Regions from separate parts of the Micromonospora sp. 050-3 genome, predicted to be linked through region 2. Evidence: riboswitches for the same ligand, from Rfam matches in the RefSeq annotation. Region 2 holds a riboswitch; the other holds the start of a gene.
The links. Region 2 has a riboswitch for S-adenosylmethionine ahead of thrC (threonine synthase). Riboswitches for the same ligand answer to the same signal wherever they lie in the genome.
Positions count from the first base shown of each region.

Region 1 (8,849 bases), on a different contig from region 2:
ACCAGGGTCAGTGAGTCGGCCGGGGCGGGGCGCAGCGCCACTGTCACCTCGGTGATCACGCCGAGGGTGCCCTCCGAACCGACGAACAGTCGGGTCAGGTCATAGCCGGCCACCCCCTTGGCCGTACGCCGGCCGGTCCGCAGCACCTCGCCGGAGGCGAGCACCACCTCCAGGCCGAGCACGTACTCGGTGGTCACGCCGTACTTCACACAGCACATGCCGCCGGCGTTGGTGGCCACGTTGCCGCCGATGGTGGAGGACTCCCAGGAGCCGGGGTCCGGCGGGTACCAGAGGCCCTGTTTGGCCACCGCCCCGGCCAGCGCCGCGTTGACCACGCCCGGCTGGACCACAGCGACCCGGCTCACCGGGTCGATCTCCCGGATCTCGTTCATCGCGACGGTGCTGAGCACCACAGCGCCGTCCACAGCGTTCGCCGCGCCGGCCAGCCCGGTCCTCGCGCCCTGCGGCACCACCGGTACGCCGTGCCGCGCCGCCGCCTGGATCACGGCGACCACCTGCTCGGTGTCGCGCGGGCGGGTCACCACCAGCGGGACGCCGGCCGCGCACAGGTCGGCCTCGTCCCGCTGGTGCATGCGCAGCAGGTCCGGGTCGGTGAGCACGGCGTCGTCACCGAGCGCGGCGCGCAGGTCGTCGAGGAGCGCGGTGGGGGCCATGCAGCCGAGGCTAGGTCGCCGACCGGCGATCATCAACATGATCGACTGGGCGGGATAACTTGGGCACCATGCTCTACCTGGACCGGCCGGCCTGGCCGTGGCGCGGTCGGCTCTGGTCGCACCTGATCAGTGACGTCTCGTACGCCGAGTTGCACGCCTTCGCCGAGGCGCTCGGCGCGCCCGGGCGCGGCTTCGACCGGGACCACTACGACATCCCGGCCGACCGGTTCGCGGCGGCGGTGTGGCTCGGTGCCCAGGTGGTGCCGAGCCGGGAGCTGGTCCGGTTGCTCCGCGCCGCCGGCCTGCGTCGGCCGAAGCACCTGGTCAGCCCGCGTTCTCCGGCTCCCCGGTGAGTGCGGCCAGCTCGCGGCGCACATTGTCCCGGGCGGGCGCTTCCCAGCGGCTCGCCAGCGGTGGCGAACGGAACAGCGCGGGCAGCGCCAGCAGGCCGGTCAACACGGCGGCCCGGCCAGCCCGGAAGGCCGGCTCCGGCACATGGGCGTACTCCTGGCGGATCGCCGCCGCGTAACGCTCGTAGCGGGCCGGCGGCGCGGCCAGCACCGCCAGGTCCGCATCGCACAGCAACACCCCGTCCCGGTCGCCCGGCGTCACTGTGTGCCCGGCGGTGAGCAGCACCAGCCGCCGCACCTCGGCCACCGTGGGCGTCGGCACCCCGAGCCCGGTGAGCACGCTCTCGGCCAGCGCGGCGCTGTTCCGTTCGTTGACGTCGCCAGCGGCCCGGGGGTCGTAGACCGCGTCGTGGAACCAGGCCGCCAGCCGGACCACGTCGGCCCGAGCGGCCAGGTCGGCGTGCTGGTCCACCACATCGAGCACCGCCGTCAGATGGGCCAGCGTGTGATAGTGCCGGTGTGGCTCCCGCCAGCGGGCGATCACCTGCTCACCGGCCCGGGTCGTGTCCGGGCCGGGCCTCGCGCCGGCACCCCGGGCCGCCACCCGCCACCGGTCCAACAGATCAACCACCGCCCGAGTCTGCCGCATCCGCCCGCGACGCGCGGGAAGGGAGGGTTCAGCGGGCCCACCACGGGTAGTCGCGCCCATGGCCGTGGCCCGGGACAAGCGACAGCCGATGGTGCGACGTACTGCGCTGCGCGACGGGTTGGTGGACATCGACGGCGCGCGGATCGCCGAGGCCACCGAACAGCTGCGCCACCGTGGCCGGGCCACCCTGCACGACCGACTGCACCGGGTACGGATGGCCGGCGGGCTCGCCGTGCAGGCCGGGCTGGCCGCCGGGCTCGCGTACCTGATCTCGCACAAGGTGCTCGGCAACCCGCAACCGGTCTTCGCGCCGATCTCCGCGGTCGGCACCCTGGCCGCGTCGGTCGGCCAGCGGTTCCGCCGGACCATCGAGCTGATCGTCGGGGTGGGGGTCGGGGTGGCCGTCGGCGACCTCCTGATCTACCTGCTCGGCACCGGGGCATGGCAGCTCGGCCTCGTGGTCACGGTGGCCATCCTGCTCACCATCTTCGCCGGTGCGAGTGTTGCCATCGTCATCCAGGCGGCGGCCACGGCGGTGCTGATCGTGACGCTGAGCCCGTCGACCCAGAACCTGGAGATCCCCCGCTTCGTCGACGCGTTCCTCGGCGGTGGGATCGCGCTGCTGGTCACGGCGGTGCTGCTGCCGCTGAACCCACTCCGAGTGATCAACCGGGCGGCCCGACCCGCCCTGGACCTGCTCGCCGCCCAACTCGACGCCACCGCCGACGGCCTGCGCAACCGGGACCGCGGCACCATCCAGGGCGCACTGGAGAGGCTGCGCGACAACAAGGAGGAGTTGGCCACGTTGGGCGAGGCGATCGAGGGAGCCAAGGAGACCGCCACCCTCTCCCCGGCCCGCTGGCACCGCCGCGACGAACTGACCCACTACGCGGAGGCGGCCGACCCGATCGACAGGGCGATGCGCAACAGCGGCACTCTGATCCGCCGGTCCGTCACGCTGGTCGAGGACGAGGAACCGGTGCCCGATCCGATGCCGGACGCGATCGGCCACCTCGCCGAGTCGGTCCGGCTGCTCAAGCACGAGTTCGCCGCCGGTGAGGAGCCGGAGAAAGCCCGGGAGCGGTCGCTGCGGGCGGTCAGCGAGGCCGGCCGGGCGTACGGCGCCGGGGTAGGTTTCTCCGGCAGCGTGGTGGTCGCCCAGATCCGCACCACCGCTAGCGATCTGCTGGTCGCCTCCGGCATCGAGCAGGAGGAGGCGAACCGGTGGATCCGCACCGCCTTCGGGGAGCAGGAGCGGCCGGTCGGTGAGCCCGCCGAGCCCGGCGAGACACCGAAGCCACCCACCGCCCCGCCGGTCGGCTGAACGCCGGCCTCAGCCCAGCTCGGCCAGCGCCGCGAGCAGCCGGTCCACCTGAGCGGCGGTGCTGCCGAGCCCGATGCTGGCACGCAGCGCGGTGGGCGGCAGGTCCCGTCGGCCGGTACGCCCCGCCGCCTCGCTGAGCAGACGCCGGGCCAGCGGGTGGGCACAGAACAACCCGTCCCGTACGCCGATGTGGTGCTCGGCAGCCAGCCGCGTGGCCACCTCGGTGGAGTCCCAGCCGGCGACCACGAACGAGACGATGCCGACCCGGGGCGCGTCCGGGCCGAAGGTGCGCAGCTCGATGACGTGCGGCAGGGCGGCGAGGCCGGTCCGCAGCCGGGTCAGCAGGGCCTGCTCGTGGGCGGCCAGCGCACACTGGTCCGCGTCGTCGAGCGCCTTGCACACCGCCGCCAGCGCAACCGCGCCGAGCAGGTTCGGGGTGCCGCCCTCGTGTCGGGCCGGGCCGGTCGCCCAGGTCACGTCGTGGGTGGCCGGCCCGACGTGGCTGGTGGCCCCGCCACCGGCCAGGTACGGCGACGCGGCGTCCAGCCAGTCGGCCCGGCCGATCAGCACGCCCGCGCCGAACGGCGCGTACAGCTTGTGGCCGGACACGGCCAGGTAGTCGACGTCGAGCGTGAGCAGGTCGACCGGGGCGTGCGGGGCGAGCTGCGCCGCGTCGAGCACGATCCGGGCACCGTGCCGGTGGGCCACCCGCGCCAGTTCGGCGACCGGCCACCGCTCACCCGTCACGTTGCTCGCACCGGTCACCGCGACCAGCACCGGCAGCGCCGGGCTGCTGCCCCGGCGCAGCTCGGTGAGGGCGGCGGCGAGATCGCGTACCGCCGCGTCGGGGTCGCTGGGCACCGGCAGTCGCACCGACCCGCGCGGCCAGGGCAGCAGGTTGGCATGGTGTTCGCCGGCGAAGGTGACCACAGTCGTGCCGGCCGGGACGGCCCGCGCCAGCAGGTTGAGCGCGTCAGTGGTGTTGCGGGTGAAGATCACATGATCATCGGCGCGAGCGCCGAAGAAGTCGCCGATCGTCTGCCGGGCCTGCTCGTACGCGAGGGTGCAGCGCCGCGACAGCGCTCCGGCTCCGCGATGCACGCTGGCGTACCAGGGCAGCAACTCGGCGACTGCGTCGGCCGCGGCCCGCGCGCACGGCGCACTGGCCGCGTAGTCCAGGTTGATCTCGCCGGGCACGCCGAGGACGTCGAGCGGCGCGGACGGCGCCGACGGCACGGTGGGCAGGCTGGGCAGGCTGGGGACGAGAGTGACGGACACGCCGGAACCTCCGGGGTCAGGGACCCCGGATGCGACATCGGGACGGGGTCCGCGCTTGCCCAGCACACCGATCGGGCTGGGCCCGGTCATCACCCGGGGCACCCCACCGCGAACTCGACGAGGGTTGCCGGCCAGCAAGCCGGGGCTTGACGCTGGCACTCGTGACCTGCCGGCAGCATAGCGGCTACCGATGCGGCCGAACCAGCCGGCGGCGGATGGCTACGCTGACCGCATGGCCGACACCCCGCCCGGTTCACCGCTGCCGCCGTCGCCCGCCGCCCCGCCTGCGCCCGCCGTCCCGCCCATGGGTGAGACGCCCCGGATGCCGCTGCGCCGACTGGGCTGGCGGCGGTTCCTGGCGCTGGCCGGTGTGGTGCTGTTGATCGCGGCGTGCGCGGTCTTCATGGTCTTCACGCTCGGCCAGTCGCTCGGTGTGCAGGCCCTGCTGATCGGGGTGGTGGCCGCCATCCTGCCGGTGCCGGTGCTGGTCGCCTGCTTCCTCTGGCTGGACCGGTACGAACCGGAGCCGCTGAAGTATCTGATCTTCTGCTTCGCCTGGGGGGCGTTCGTCTCCACCGCGGCCTCGCTCACTGTGAACGACTTCGCGGCCAACCGCTTCGCCGACTGGGGCCTGCCGTCCGCCCTCACCGGGGTGCTGGTGGCGCCGTTCATCGAAGAGCTGACCAAGGCGCTGGGCCCGATCCTGCTGCTGGTGTTCCGCCGCCGCGAATGGTCCGGGATCACCGACGGCCTGGTCTACTGCGGGCTCAGCGCGGTCGGCTTCGCGATGGTGGAGAACATCCTCTACCTGGGCGGGTTGGGGTACGCGTCCGGCGCTGACCGGTACGGCCCGGCCACCGGCATCCAGCAGGTCATCGCGATCTTCATCCTGCGGATCCTGCTGTTCGGGTTCGCTCATCCCCTCTTCACCTCGATGACCGGTGTGGGGCTGGGTATCGCCTCCCGGACCGCCGACCGGCGCATCCGGGTGCTCGCCCCGATCGCCGGCCTGCTGCTGGCGATGATGCTGCACGGCACGTGGAACCTGCTGCCCACGCTGACCCAGGCCACCGGCGAGGCCATGATCATGCTGTACGGCTTCCTGGGCCTCATGGTGCCGGTCTTCTTCGGCACCGTGGGGCTGGCGCTGTGGTTGCGCGCCTGGGAGGGGCGGCTCACCGAGCGGGTCCTGCCCGACTACGTCCGCGCCGGCTGGCTCAGCCCGCCCGAGGTGGCCGCCCTGAGCAGTCTCGGCCGACGGCACGCCGCCCGCAGTTGGGCACGGCGGGTGGCCGGTGACGCCGGGGTGCGGGCGATGCGGGGTTACCAGTCCTCCGCCACCCGGCTGGCCCTGCTGCGCGACGGGGCGCTGCGCGGCCTGGACCGCAAACCCGCCGACCAGGAGCGGACCGCCCGCGAGGAACGGGAGCTGCTGGACGCGATCACCGAGTACCGGTCGTTCTTCGTGGGTCGGGACCCGCAGGCCCCGGCGGGGGTCTGGGACGGCACCCGCTACCACCTGCGTTTCCCGGACGGCACACAGCGCGCTGTGGACGCGCCGGACGAGCCGGTGGTGCCGATCCCGGTGGTGCTGGCTCCCGCCCCGGCTCCGGTGGGGTACGCCCCGCCCGGCTGGCCCGGCCTGCGCCCGGCGTCGCCCTGGCCACCGACGCACCAGTGACAGCTGCGGGCTGGTCGGCAATGCGGCTCAGGCCAGCAGCGAGGTGAGAAAGTCACCGAGGCCCTGGAACATCGCGATCAGCGCGGCCCCGATCCCTCGGAACATCTGCGCGGCGCCGTCCGGCCGAAAGGCCATGAAGTAGATCAGGAACGCGACACTGCCCCAGGTCAACAGCTTCTTCACGAATACCGGCATCGTCCCTCCCCAGGGCCACGGTCGCCGGATGGCTTCCCGTCGTGCGGCTGGGCAAACGGTGCGCGACGGGACCTGGTGGCCGGGGGAGGTGCGTCAGAGGTAGAGGCCGGTCGAGTCGTTCTCGATGCGCTCGGCGGCCACGGCGTGCACGTCCCGCTCCCGCAGCAGCACGTAACCGCGGCCGTGCAGCTCGACCTCGGAGCGCTCGTCCGGGTCGAAGAGCACCCGGTCGCCGGAGACGATGGCGCGGACGTTCGGCCCCACCCCGACCGCTGTGGCCCAGGCGAGGCGCTTACCGACCGCGGCGGTCGCCGGAATGACGATGCCGGCGGTGGAGCGGCGCTCGCCCTCGCTGCCCTCCATCCGCACCAGCACGCGGTCGTGCAGCAGGCGGATCGGCAGGCCGGCGTCGAGATCGTTGTCGGCGGTCACGCCGCAGACGCTACCGTGTGGCCGATGGTGGCCCGCCGGTGGTTAACCCGGAGGTGGTCGGGGCATTGTGTGACTGAACTGCCCTACGGTGTCGGGAACGGACGTATGCTGTCCGACCTGTCGCCCTGGGCGGGCCGGGTTTCTCTGCCAGGAGGTGCGCTTGAGCCGCTTCGAGCGGGTACGCGGGCGGCTTCGCCGCGCCTACCAGTCACGACAGGAGTCGGCGCGCGCCGACGAGGGCACCTCGAGTGACGCGTTGAGCGACGTGTCGGAGGGGGCCCGGGTGGCGTCGCCGGCGGTGCCGGGGCCGACCGCGCCGCCCAGCGCCACGGTCTACGGTGCGGAACCTCCGGTGGACCTGCACAGCTCCACCTCCAGTCGGGACGACGCCGACGTTCCGCACGGTCTCCGGATCGCCGCCGCGTGGTGCTGGCGACTGATCGTGATCGGCGTGGTGGCCTGGGCGCTGCTGCGGATCGTCGGCACGATCAAGATCGTGATCATTCCGCTGGCCATCGCGCTGCTGCTCTCCGCGCTGCTCGCGCCGGCGGTGGGCTGGCTGCTGCGGGTCCGGTTCCCCCGGTCGCTGGCAACGGCGGTGGTGCTGGTCGGCGGCCTGGCCGCGGTGATCGGCACGCTGACGCTGGTGGTCAACGAGTTCATTCGCGGTGTGCCCGAGCTGAGCGAGAAGTCGTCGGAGGGTGTCCGGCAGATCCAGAACTGGCTGAAGACGGGCCCGCTGCATCTCTCCGACACCCAACTCGACCGCTACATCGACGAGGCGCAGGCCTGGATCAACGACAACACCTCGAAGTTCACCAGCGGCGCGCTGAGCACCGCCGCCACGCTGGCCGAGGTGCTGACCGGCACGCTGCTGGTGCTCTTCGCGACGTTCTTCTTCCTGCGCGACGGCAGCCGGATCTGGCGCTTCCTGGTCCGGTTGCTGCCGGTCGCCGCCCGGTGGAAGGTCGACGACGCGGGCCGCGCCTCCTGGCACACGCTCGGCGCCTACGTCCGTGCGACAGTGCTGGTCGCCTTCATCGACGCTGTCGGCATCGGCATCTTCCTGGTCATCTTCGACGTGCCGTTCGCCTTCCCGCTGGCCGCGTTGGTCTTCCTCGGCGCGTTCATTCCGATCGTCGGAGCGGCGCTCTCCGGCGGCGTGGCGGTGCTGGTGGCCCTCGTCGACAGTGGCCCGGTCACCGCGTTGATCATCCTGGGAGCGGTGATCGGTGTGCAGCAGGTGGAGGGCCACATCCTCCAACCGCTGATCATGGGACGGGCGGTCGCTCTCCACCCGCTCGCGGTGATCATCGGTATCGCCGCCGGTGTCGTACTCGCCGGCATCACCGGCGCGCTGGTCTCCGTGCCGCTCATCGCGGTGCTGAACACCGCGGTCCGCCGGCTTGCCGCCCGAAGGGTCCCGGACACCCCGCCCGACGCCGTGGTCGTCGCCGCCCAGGCCCCCTAGCGCGTCAGGACTTGGCCAGGCGTTCCAGGGCGCCCCGGGCCACCTCGGGGCGGGTCGTGTACCAGAACGGGGGCAGTGAGCGGCGCAGGAACGGCCCGTAGCCTCGGGCCGTCTCCAGCCGGGAGTCGAGCACCGCGACCACGCCCCGGTCGCCGGTCGCCCGGATCAGCCGGCCCACGCCCTGAGCCAGCCTTACCGCCGCGATGGGCACGCTGACCGCCGCGAAGCCGGAGCCGCCGCCCGCGTCCACCGCCGCTGCGCGGGCCGCCGCCAACGGTTCGTCCGGGCGGGGGAAGGGCAGCCGGTCGATGACGACGAGCTGGCAGGCGTCACCCGGCACATCCACCCCCTGCCAGAGCGACATCACCCCGAACAGGCAGCTGGCGCGCTCCTCGCGGAAGCGACGGACCAGCAGCGGCAGCGCCTCCTCGCCCTGGAGCAACACCGGCAGGTCGGTCCGCGCGCGCACCAGCTCCGCCGCCTGCTGCGCGGCCCGCCGGGAGGAGAAGAGCCCGAGAGTACGACCACCGAGCGCCTCGACCAGCCCGAGCAGCTCCTCTCCGGCAGCCTCGGGCAGCCCGGAGACGCTGGGACGGGGAAGGTGCGCGGCGACATACAGGATGCCCTGCCGGGCGTAGTCGAACGGCGAACCGACGTCGAGTGACCGCCACCCGGGGCCCTCGGTGGCCGGTACGACGGCGTTAGCTGTGACGTCGCCAGCGAGGCGACGGCCCGGTGCCTCGGCGGCCGGCCGGCCCGGCCCGGTGCGAGCGGCCAGCGCTGCTGCGGCGGGGG
Region 1 is NZ_JAJPVX010000003.1:11,628-20,476, forward strand. Features, by position in the region: gene ACLJOK_RS28005 (FAD-binding oxidoreductase) at 1-674, opposite strand, end outside; gene ACLJOK_RS28010 (DUF4031 domain-containing protein) at 743-1,027, shown strand; gene ACLJOK_RS28015 (metal-dependent phosphohydrolase) at 999-1,655, opposite strand; gene ACLJOK_RS28020 (FUSC family protein) at 1,762-2,997, shown strand; gene ACLJOK_RS28025 (aminotransferase class V-fold PLP-dependent enzyme) at 3,007-4,275, opposite strand; SAM riboswitch class IV at 4,322-4,442, opposite strand; gene ACLJOK_RS28030 (PrsW family intramembrane metalloprotease) at 4,466-5,956, shown strand; gene ACLJOK_RS28035 (hypothetical protein) at 5,984-6,151, opposite strand; gene ACLJOK_RS28040 (GroES family chaperonin) at 6,245-6,583, opposite strand; gene ACLJOK_RS28045 (AI-2E family transporter) at 6,744-8,054, shown strand; partial or broken gene ACLJOK_RS28050 (ATP-dependent DNA helicase) at 8,059-8,754, opposite strand.
Region 1: linked by a shared signal. The riboswitch ahead of ACLJOK_RS28025 (aminotransferase class V-fold PLP-dependent enzyme) and the one ahead of thrC (threonine synthase) in region 2 are both predicted to bind S-adenosylmethionine.

Region 2 (8,849 bases):
CGAGGGCTGGGGGATTCGGGATAGGCGGACCAGTAGCCCCGCTCCGTGATCGCGGTCAGCGCACGGTTGAGGGTGTCGGCGTGCCTGTCGTACAGGGGATGCGGGGTCTCCGTCATGCCCGCCATCATGCCTGAGTCCGGTCCGCGAGCAGTAGCGCGAATGCCCGACAGCGGCTCATGCCTGAGTCCGATCCGCGAGCAGTAGCGCGAATGCCCGACAGCGGCTCATGCCGCGGTCGAGTTCCGGAGCAGAAGCGCCAATGGTCGACGGCACGGGGTTGCTCGCGGCGGCAGCGGGTAACCGCGGGCCTCCGGCCAGGGGAGCCGGCCAGGGAGGGCGGCGGGTGAGGATCACCGAGATCCGGGTGCACGGGGTCGCCGACAAGGGGCCCGAGACGATCCTCGACCGACCGATCGTCGCGCGGTTCGCGGGAGACGACAACGCCGGCTTCTACCGGCCCCGGCCCGGTTACGGCGCCGCCGCTGACCGCAACGGGGTGACGCTTGAGGCGTACCGCTGGAGCAGACTGACCGGCGGCACCGCCACCCGGACGTTTTCCCTGGTCCTGCTCTTGCCGTTCATGCTCAGCAACATCGCGGTGTGGATGCTGCCGGTCACCGGCCGCGGCGGCCATGCCGCGCGGGCGCTGTGCCGACTGTTGGCCGCGACCATGACCGCGATGTACGTGCTCTCCACCGTCGGGGTGTCCCTCGACCTGATCGCGTGGCAGTGCGCGGCCTACCCGAGGTGCCTGGAGGGGCGACGGGAGATCTCCTGGCTGGGCGACGTGCCGCCCGGGCAGCGGCTCGCGCTGCTGGCCGTACCGCCGATCATCGCGATCGTCCTGATCTGGCGGCTCGGTGCCCGGACCTGGCAGCTCCCCGAGGACAGCGACCACGCGCCCGGCGTGGGTGCGGACCGGCTCGACGCGCCCGCCTTCTGGGACACCCGCTCGCTGCTGCGCCGCCTGCGGTCGGTTCACGTCGCGGTGGCGCTGGGCACGCTCGACATCACTCTGCTGCTGGTTCTGGCACCGCACGACGCCACAGTGTCCGGCTGGCTGCTGCTGGCCGCGGACGTGGCGCTGCTCGCGGGCGCGGTGGTGCTGCTCTGCCGGCCGGCGATAGAGCGGCGCGGAGAGCAGGACCAGCGGAGTTCGCGGATGATCCGCTGGGTGGCCGTCGCGCTCACCGCGCTGACCCTGGGGTACGCGTTGCTGCCACGGCCGCCGTGGACGGCCGAGGGGATGATGCCGGGGTACGGGATGCTGGTCGCCGGGCTGTTCGCCGGGCAGGTGGTGCTGCTCGCGATGCTCGGCCTGGTGGTCGTGGTGCAGCGTCGTTCCCTTCCCCGGCCCCACTTCCTGTTGGCCGGGCTGGGCGCGCCGGTGCTGATAACCGTCGCGATCGGGCTGGGCGTCGCGTACTCCTCGGGCCTGACCTATGGGCTCGCCGAGTACCTGGACCGTGGCTCCAGCCCGACGCCGGCACGGCCGCTGCCGCCTGGCGCCCCACCGTTGTCTCCGCCGATCGCCTACCGCTGGGTCACCCTCGGCTTCACCCTCGCCGTGCTCCTGGTGGTCGTGACGGCAGTGCTCGTCCCCCGGCTTCGCCGTGATCGTCGCCGTCGGGAGGCCGAGGAACTGGTCCGGCGGGACTTTCCGGAAGCCTCCCGGGCGGCCCCCGAACGAGTGCGGGCCGTCCGCGACGCGATAGTGCGTGCCCGGCTGACGGATCGGCTCGGAGGGCTGCTGGCCACCGCGTACGTGGTGTTGGCGCTGCTCACCCTCGCGGCGGCCGGGCTCTCGGTGATCGGTCCCGGCCCGGGTGCGCTCGCGTTCCGACTGGGCGGCGAGCCGTTGGCCCGGCCGGTGATCTTCGTGACCGATGTGGGTGCTCTGCTGATCGGGCTGTTCGCCACGGTCCTCGCGGTGATGGGACTTGTCGCCTACCGATCGGGCGCGATCCGGCTGGTCGGGGTGCTCTGGGAACTGGCCACCTTCTGGCCGCGTGCCGCGCACCCGCTCGCCCCGCCGTGCTACGTCGAGCGGGCGGTCCCCGAGCTGACCCGTCGGATCGGGCAGCTCACCGCCGACGGGAACGCGGTGGTGCTGTCCGGGCAGAGTCACGGCAGCGTGCTCGCGGCGGTGACGATCCTTCAACTGCCCGACCACTGCCGCAGGCGGGTGGCCCTGCTCACCTACGGCGCCCCGCTCGGAAACCGGTATCGGCGGATCTTCCCGGCGTACGTCAGCGACGAGATGTTGCGCGAGGTCGGCAGCCGGTTGGCCTGGCGGTGGATCAACCTGTGGCGGTACACCGACGCGGTGGGCGGACCGGTGTTCGTCCCGCTCCCGGACGGACCCGACGACCCGGCTGCCCGGGTCGACCGTCGGGTACGGGACCCGAAGGGACTGCTCATCCCGCCGACCGACACAGTGCCCCCGCCGGTGCAGGGCCACCGGTTCACTCCGGACGACGACTTTCACGCTGCGATCGGCGAGCTGGTCGAGCGCTTGGAACGGACCGACGGGTGACCAGCCGGGTCAGAGCGTGAGCTGCCAGTCGGTCCAGGAGTCCACCGGACGGAAGCCGAGCTGCTCGTTGATCGCCACCATGTAGCTGTTGCTGGCCGCGTTGATGGTGTCGATGCTGCGCACCGCCGGCTCGTGGGTGAGCAGGTGATGCAGGTTCTCCGCCTTGGCGATCAGGCCGAGCCGGTGCCCACGATGTGCGGGGTCGACGATGGTGATCTGCTGGAACGCGTGCCAGTCGGCGGAGGCGCCAACCTCCAGCAGCGTCCAGGCGACCAGCCGGCCGGACGCCTCGTGTCGCATCCCGAGGTGGTACCGCCGGCGGCCCTTGGCCTCCAGGGCACGATCGGTGCCGCGGATGCGCTCGGCGTCCACCTGCTCCGGCTCCCACTGCATGTCGCCAAGGGGCGCGTCCATCATCAGCCGGCCGTCCAGGTAGGCGATGTCCGTCAGATACTCCTGCGGGGTGGCGCCCTGCCAGCACACCGATCGGTACCCCTCGGCCCGGGGCTGGGCCTCGACGAGTGCCGCGCGGAGCGCGACCCGGTCGATCTCGGCGATCTCCAGCCGGCGACGCACCTCGACCAACGCGGCCTGGGCGCCGGTCGACGCGGCGAACGCGTCGCCCGCCGCGCTCCGAGCCGGCCCGTCGGGCAACGCGGAAACGGTCAGCCCGACGACCCGCTTGCGGCCGTGCTCGCGCAGCAGCCGTACGCCGTACTCGTGCAGGGCCCGACCGACGCCCCGGCGCCGCAGCTCCGGACGCACCTTCAGCTCGACGGTGGCGTTGTCGGTGTTGTCGAGCTGCGGCAGGTCCAGTTGCAGGAAGCCGGCCGGGGCGCCGTCCAGTCGGGCCAGCGCCCAGAGCGTCCGGGTGCCGGGCAACGGCGTGTGGAACAGCGCGTCGAACCGGCGTCGGCAGAAGGGCGGTAGGTCCGGCAGATCGGCGTCGTTGACCGCCACCCCGATCCGGTACGCCTCGTCGACGGAAGTCCGGTCGGCGCCGTCGAACGGCGCGATCGTGATGCTCATGCCGCTGAGGGTGCACCCGGGAAAAGCGATAGGGCCAGCGATTAATCGCTGGCCCTATCGAACGTGGTCGGGAGGGACACTCGCACAACGCCTCCGGCGTTGGGTCGCAAGAACTTCAAAAGTCTTCGGCGAAATGCCCTCCCGCACGGAGCATCTTGCGCCGTCCGGTTCCTGCCGTCAAGTCCGTAGCGGCGGGTTTTCCACACTCACAGCGAAAACCCAGTTACCGGCTGATCCACTCGGTCCCCCGTTCAGCCGAGGAGGCCGGCGTCGCGGGCGGCGCGCAGCGAGGGCTTGATGTGATGGGTCGGCCCGACCTGGCCGGCCACCGCGTCGATGGTCTTCAGACCCTCGCCGGTGTTGAACACGACGGTCTCGGCCGTCGGGTCGAGCCGACCGGACTCGACCAGTTTGCGCAGCACGGCCACTGTGACCCCACCCGCGGTTTCGGCGAAGACCCCGGTGGTGCGGGCCAGATCGCGGATGCCCGCCCGGATCTCGTCGTCGTCGGCGTACTCCATCCAGCCGCCGGTGCGGCGAACCGCCTCCAGGGCGTAGAGGCCGGCCGCCGGGTCGCCGATGTTGAGCGACTTGGCGATGCCGGTCGGCTTGACCGGGACGATCGTGTCGGTTTCGGCGTGCAGGGCGACGGCGATCGGGTTGCAGCCGGCGGACTGCGCGCCGAAGACCTTCCACCCGTCGGCGGGCGCCTCGACCAGGCCGATCTCCACCAGCTCGGAGAACGCCTTGTCAATCTTGGTGAGCAGCTCGCCACTGGCCATCGGGATGACCACCTGCGCCGGGATCCGCCAGCCGAGCTGCTCGGCCACCTCGTAGCCGAGGGTCTTGGAGCCCTCCGCGTAGTACGGGCGGACGTTCACGTTGACGAACGCGGTGTCCTCGAACTCGTCGGTCTCCACCAACTCGCCGCAGAGCCTGTTGACATCGTCGTACGAGCCGTCGATGGCGACCAGTTCGCCGCCGTAGACGGCGGTGGTGATGACCTTGCCCTGCTCCAGGTCGCTGGGGATGAAGACCACCGAGGGCGCCCCGGCGCGGGCGGCGTGGGCGGCCACCGAGTTGGCCAGGTTGCCGGTCGACGCGCAGGCGAACCGGCTGAAGCCGAGCGCCTTGGCGGCGGTGAGCGCCACCGAGACGACCCGGTCCTTGAACGAGTGGGTGGGGTTGGCGCTGTCGTCCTTGACCCAGAGCGGCGCGGTGATGCCCAGCTCGGCGGCGAGGTGCGGGGCCGCCACCAGTGGGGTCAGCCCCGGGTCGAGGGTGACCCGGGTGGCCGGGTCCTGACCGGCGGGGAGCAGTGCGGCGTACCGCCAGATGTTGTTCGGGCCGGCCTCGATCTGCTCGCGGGTGACGGTGGCCAGCGCGGCGGCGTCGTAGTCGACTTCCAGCGGGCCGAAACACTCGTAACAGGCGTGCTGGGCGGCGAGCGGGTAGCGGGCCGAACAGGCACGGCAGACCAGGGCGCGGGCGGGGCTGGCGGAGGTGTCGATGCCGGAGGCGACGAGCGTCGACGTCATGTCGAGAGTCCTCTCATCTTTCCCCGCATCGCACGGTGCGGCGGGGACGGAATTGGCACCTGCCCCACGGGTCGCTCAGCGGTGAGCGCGCGGGGTGGTTGCCGGGGCGTCGTCGGGCCGTATCCCTCAGCCCCTCTGGATGAGGTATTCAGTTGTGCCGTCGAGTCTAGGACAACGCTGTCGGTCGCTGCTACCGCAGATCCCACGCTGTGAGCCGACCGCCGGCATCCCGGCGGTCGGCGCGCTGCTGGTCAGCGCCGGCGTCGACGCCCGAGGTATAGCGCCACGGCCCAGAGGATGGCAATGGCGGCCACGAGAATCCAGCCGGCGGTCGCGATGGCGCCGCCCGTGAGCCGTTCGCTGCCGCTGAGCAGCCAGATCCCACCCGACACGAAGAGGAGCGCGACCAGGACGGACACCATGGTGACCACGGCGCGTTGCGCGGGGGTCATCGCTGCCGCCTCGGTCGGATGGTGCCGGGCATCGCGGCCTCCGGGTTGGCCAGGATCTCGGCGACCGAGCGGCCGCCGATGGTCAGGGACCCGAGCAGAGCGGTGCGTGCCTGCTCGGCTTCGGCCTCGGCGGCTCGAATCGCGTCGCGGACGTGCTCGCCGAGGGTGAGATTGTCCACGGTACGCCGGGCCTGCGGCGTGATCCGTACGTCGAGCAGTTGACCGCCCGCCCCGACGGTGGCGATCACCGCGCCGTCGCCGGCCGCGGCCTGGTACTGCTCGCTCGCCGGCCGCTCGGCGAACTCCGCCGCCGACTCCAGGGCGGCGGCGATGTCCCGACGGATCGCCGACAGGGCATCGGGGTTCATCTGGCCCTCCGGGCGGCTGCGCGCAGGGCCTCGGCGGCCGACGCCGGATCGTACGTCTGCGGAACCGACGCGGGACCGTCGACCGGAGCGGGCTGACCGGAGATCTCGGCGATCGTTGCGGTCAGGCCCTGGGCGGCGCGCATCCTGGCGTCGCTGACGGCTGTCACGCACGCCGCCCCGAGGGCCTGTGCGTCGAGGTCGCGGACCGCCTGCGGGCTCAGGTAGACGTCTTCGACCCGGCCTGCGCCGGTGGCCCTGACCACCACTGTGCCCGAGTCGTCAGTGCCCTCGTAGACCGTCTCCTGCGCCTCGGCGATTCGGGCGAGGACCCCGTTGAGCTGGTCGGTCATCGCTCGCAGCGACCCAGTGGTCAGGGCAGCGCGTTCCGCCTCGCGCGTCGCGTGCTCGAAGGCTGGTACGTCGCTCACTCCTTCACCCAGCCCTTCGGCTCGGTGATGCGAACCCGGACCTGCTCGGGCAACTGCAGGCTCGTGGTGTCGATCCGGTCACTGTCGCTTGTGAACATGTTCTCCAGAACGCTGAAGGCGTCGGCGACGTCACGCCCAGCCGTCCACACCTGCTGCACGAAGGTCAGCACGGCGGCGAGCGTCGTGATGGCGAATGTCGCCCAGGCTCCGACGATCGCCCACTGCACGGCGGGTGTGTAGGGGCCGGAAAGATAGGCCACAGCGGCCGCCACCAGCGTCGCTCCCGTGACACTGACGTAGCTGAGCAGGTTCGTCATCAGACCCCACCGCATGTCGTCGCACATGTTGCGGACGTTGCTCGCCGCCTGAGCGATCGCGTCGAGCGCGGGCTCGATGCGCGTCTCCAGGAACGCCTTGAACGCCTCGGCGCCCTGATCGGCCCAGTAAGTGTCGACGTCACCTCGCGCCCGGGTCAGCCCCGCCTTGGCCTGCTCGAACACGTCGCTCATGTCGTTCCACGCCTCGGAACCCTTTTCCCATGGGTCCGGCGTGCGGATGTTGACCTCGACAAGGGCGGTGATGCCGGCCACCACCGCCGGACCGCCAACTGTGGGCCAGACGGCCGCGGCGAGCCCGGTGCCGAGGACACCGACGAGCATCCAGAGGCTTTCGGTGGTGTCGTCGTCGACCCGGTCGGAGTAGAGCGAGGAGTCGGACATCACGGCTCCGTTCAATCCTGGTATGTGAAGTTCTCGCCCCGCACCCGCTCCTGCTCCTCGTAGTGGGTGGCGATGGCGGTCAGTGCGGTGCCGATCGAGTCCATCGTCTTCTGGAGCGCCGCTGCGACGTCGCCCACGCCCTGCCGGACCCGCTCGTAGTCGTCAGGCAGGTTCCACGCGAACATCGGAAAGGCATCCCGCGGCAGTGTCAGCGAGGCGATCTTGGGCAGCACCGTGTCGGCGAATGACTTCGCGTCCTCGCTGATCGTCTGGCCCGCCCTGCGCATGGCCTCGGTTTCGAGCGACGTCACAACGGCCCCCTCACCAGGCATCCAGGGATCGACGGAAACTGCTGGTCCTGGCGGTTCATCCTGCCACGGTTGGACCACTGGAGCTGTCCCCTGCTGCCGCCGCGGGTCGGTGGGTCAGCGGGCGCTCACGGCCACCGGGTCGGTCACCGCGATCGGGTCCGTCACCGCGCTCGGCCGGGGCAGCGACGTGGTCCGGGGCCGGGCGGCGAGGTTCGCGGCGATCAGGGCGGCGATCGTGATGGCGGCCCCGACCAGTTCCACGGGCTCCGGGCGGTAGCCGCGGGCGATCTGCACCGCGAAGGTGGTCACCGGAACCAGGTTCATGAACAGCGCGGCGTTGGCGGCGCCGAGTCGCTGCACGCCGGTGTTCCAGGCCAGGACCGCGATCACGGCACCCACCAGCACGGCGTACGCCAGTTGCGGGGCGACCGCCACGAGGTCGGCGGCGGCCGGCGCGTGCTGCCAGCCGACGGCGTCGGCGCCGATGCTCAGGACGAGCATGGCGGCCGTGCCGGCGAGCGCGGTCAGTGTGGTGAAGCGCAGCGGCGACCACTCGCCGAACCGGCTGGCGCCGTGGGTGTAGATGCCCCAGCCCAGCACCGCGCCGATCATCATGAGCCCGCCGAGGCCGAACTGGCCGAGCCCGGCCAGGCTGCCGCGCGTGATCACCAGACCGACGCCGAGCAGCGCCACCAGGGAGAGGGCCAGCAGCAGCGGCTTCGGACGTACGCCGTCGCGAGCCCAGCGGACGAGCTGGGTGATCACCGGAGTGGTGGCCACGAAGAGGGAGATCTGCTGCGGGGCGGCATGTTCGAGCGCCAGGTTGGTGAGCAGGTTGAAGCCCGCGAAGCCGACCACTCCGAGCACCACCACCTCCAGCGCCCGGCCACCGTGGCGCAGTGCGCCGGCACCCTCGCGGAGCAGCAGGATGGCGACCAGGACGACGGCGGCCAGCAGGTAGCGCGCGGTGGTCAGGTTGAGCGGGTCGACCCGGTCGAGCGCGCTGGCCAGGATCGGGAACATCACGCCCCAGCCGAGCACGGCGACCAGTGGGTACGCGGTGGCGCGAGATCGCATCGCAACTCCAATGTTCGAGTATCGTCGAACCAACGACACCGACCATAGGGTGTTGTTCGATGATTGTCGAACAAGGGTTACACTGCTCACATGGAGCCGCACGAGCCCGACCTGACCGCCGTACCGGTCACCAGCGTGTTGGCCGCACTCGCCGACGACGTGCGGCTTCAGATCGTCCGGGCGCTCGCCGAGGGCGGCGAGGCCGCCTGCGGCAGTTTCGACTTCGGCGTCTCCAAGGCGACCCGTAGCCACCACCTCAAGGTGCTGCGCGAGGCAGGCCTGACCCGGACCCGGGCCGCCGGCACCAGCCGACTGGTCCGGCTCCGCCGGGACGAACTGGACAAGCTCTACCCGGGCCTGCTGGACGCGGTCCTCACCCAGCGCCCGCCAG
Region 2 is NZ_JAJPVX010000004.1:213,216-222,064, reverse strand. Features, by position in the region: gene paaN (phenylacetic acid degradation protein PaaN) at 1-116, opposite strand, end outside; gene ACLJOK_RS33155 (hypothetical protein) at 344-2,536, shown strand; gene ACLJOK_RS33150 (GNAT family N-acetyltransferase) at 2,546-3,565, opposite strand; gene thrC (threonine synthase) at 3,817-5,103, opposite strand; SAM riboswitch class I at 5,114-5,249, opposite strand; gene ACLJOK_RS33140 (hypothetical protein) at 5,355-5,555, opposite strand; gene ACLJOK_RS33135 (YbaB/EbfC family nucleoid-associated protein) at 5,552-5,923, opposite strand; gene ACLJOK_RS33130 (YbaB/EbfC family nucleoid-associated protein) at 5,920-6,351, opposite strand; gene ACLJOK_RS33125 (hypothetical protein) at 6,348-7,070, opposite strand; gene ACLJOK_RS33120 (hypothetical protein) at 7,082-7,381, opposite strand; gene ACLJOK_RS33115 (DMT family transporter) at 7,496-8,458, opposite strand; gene ACLJOK_RS33110 (ArsR/SmtB family transcription factor) at 8,549-8,849, shown strand, end outside.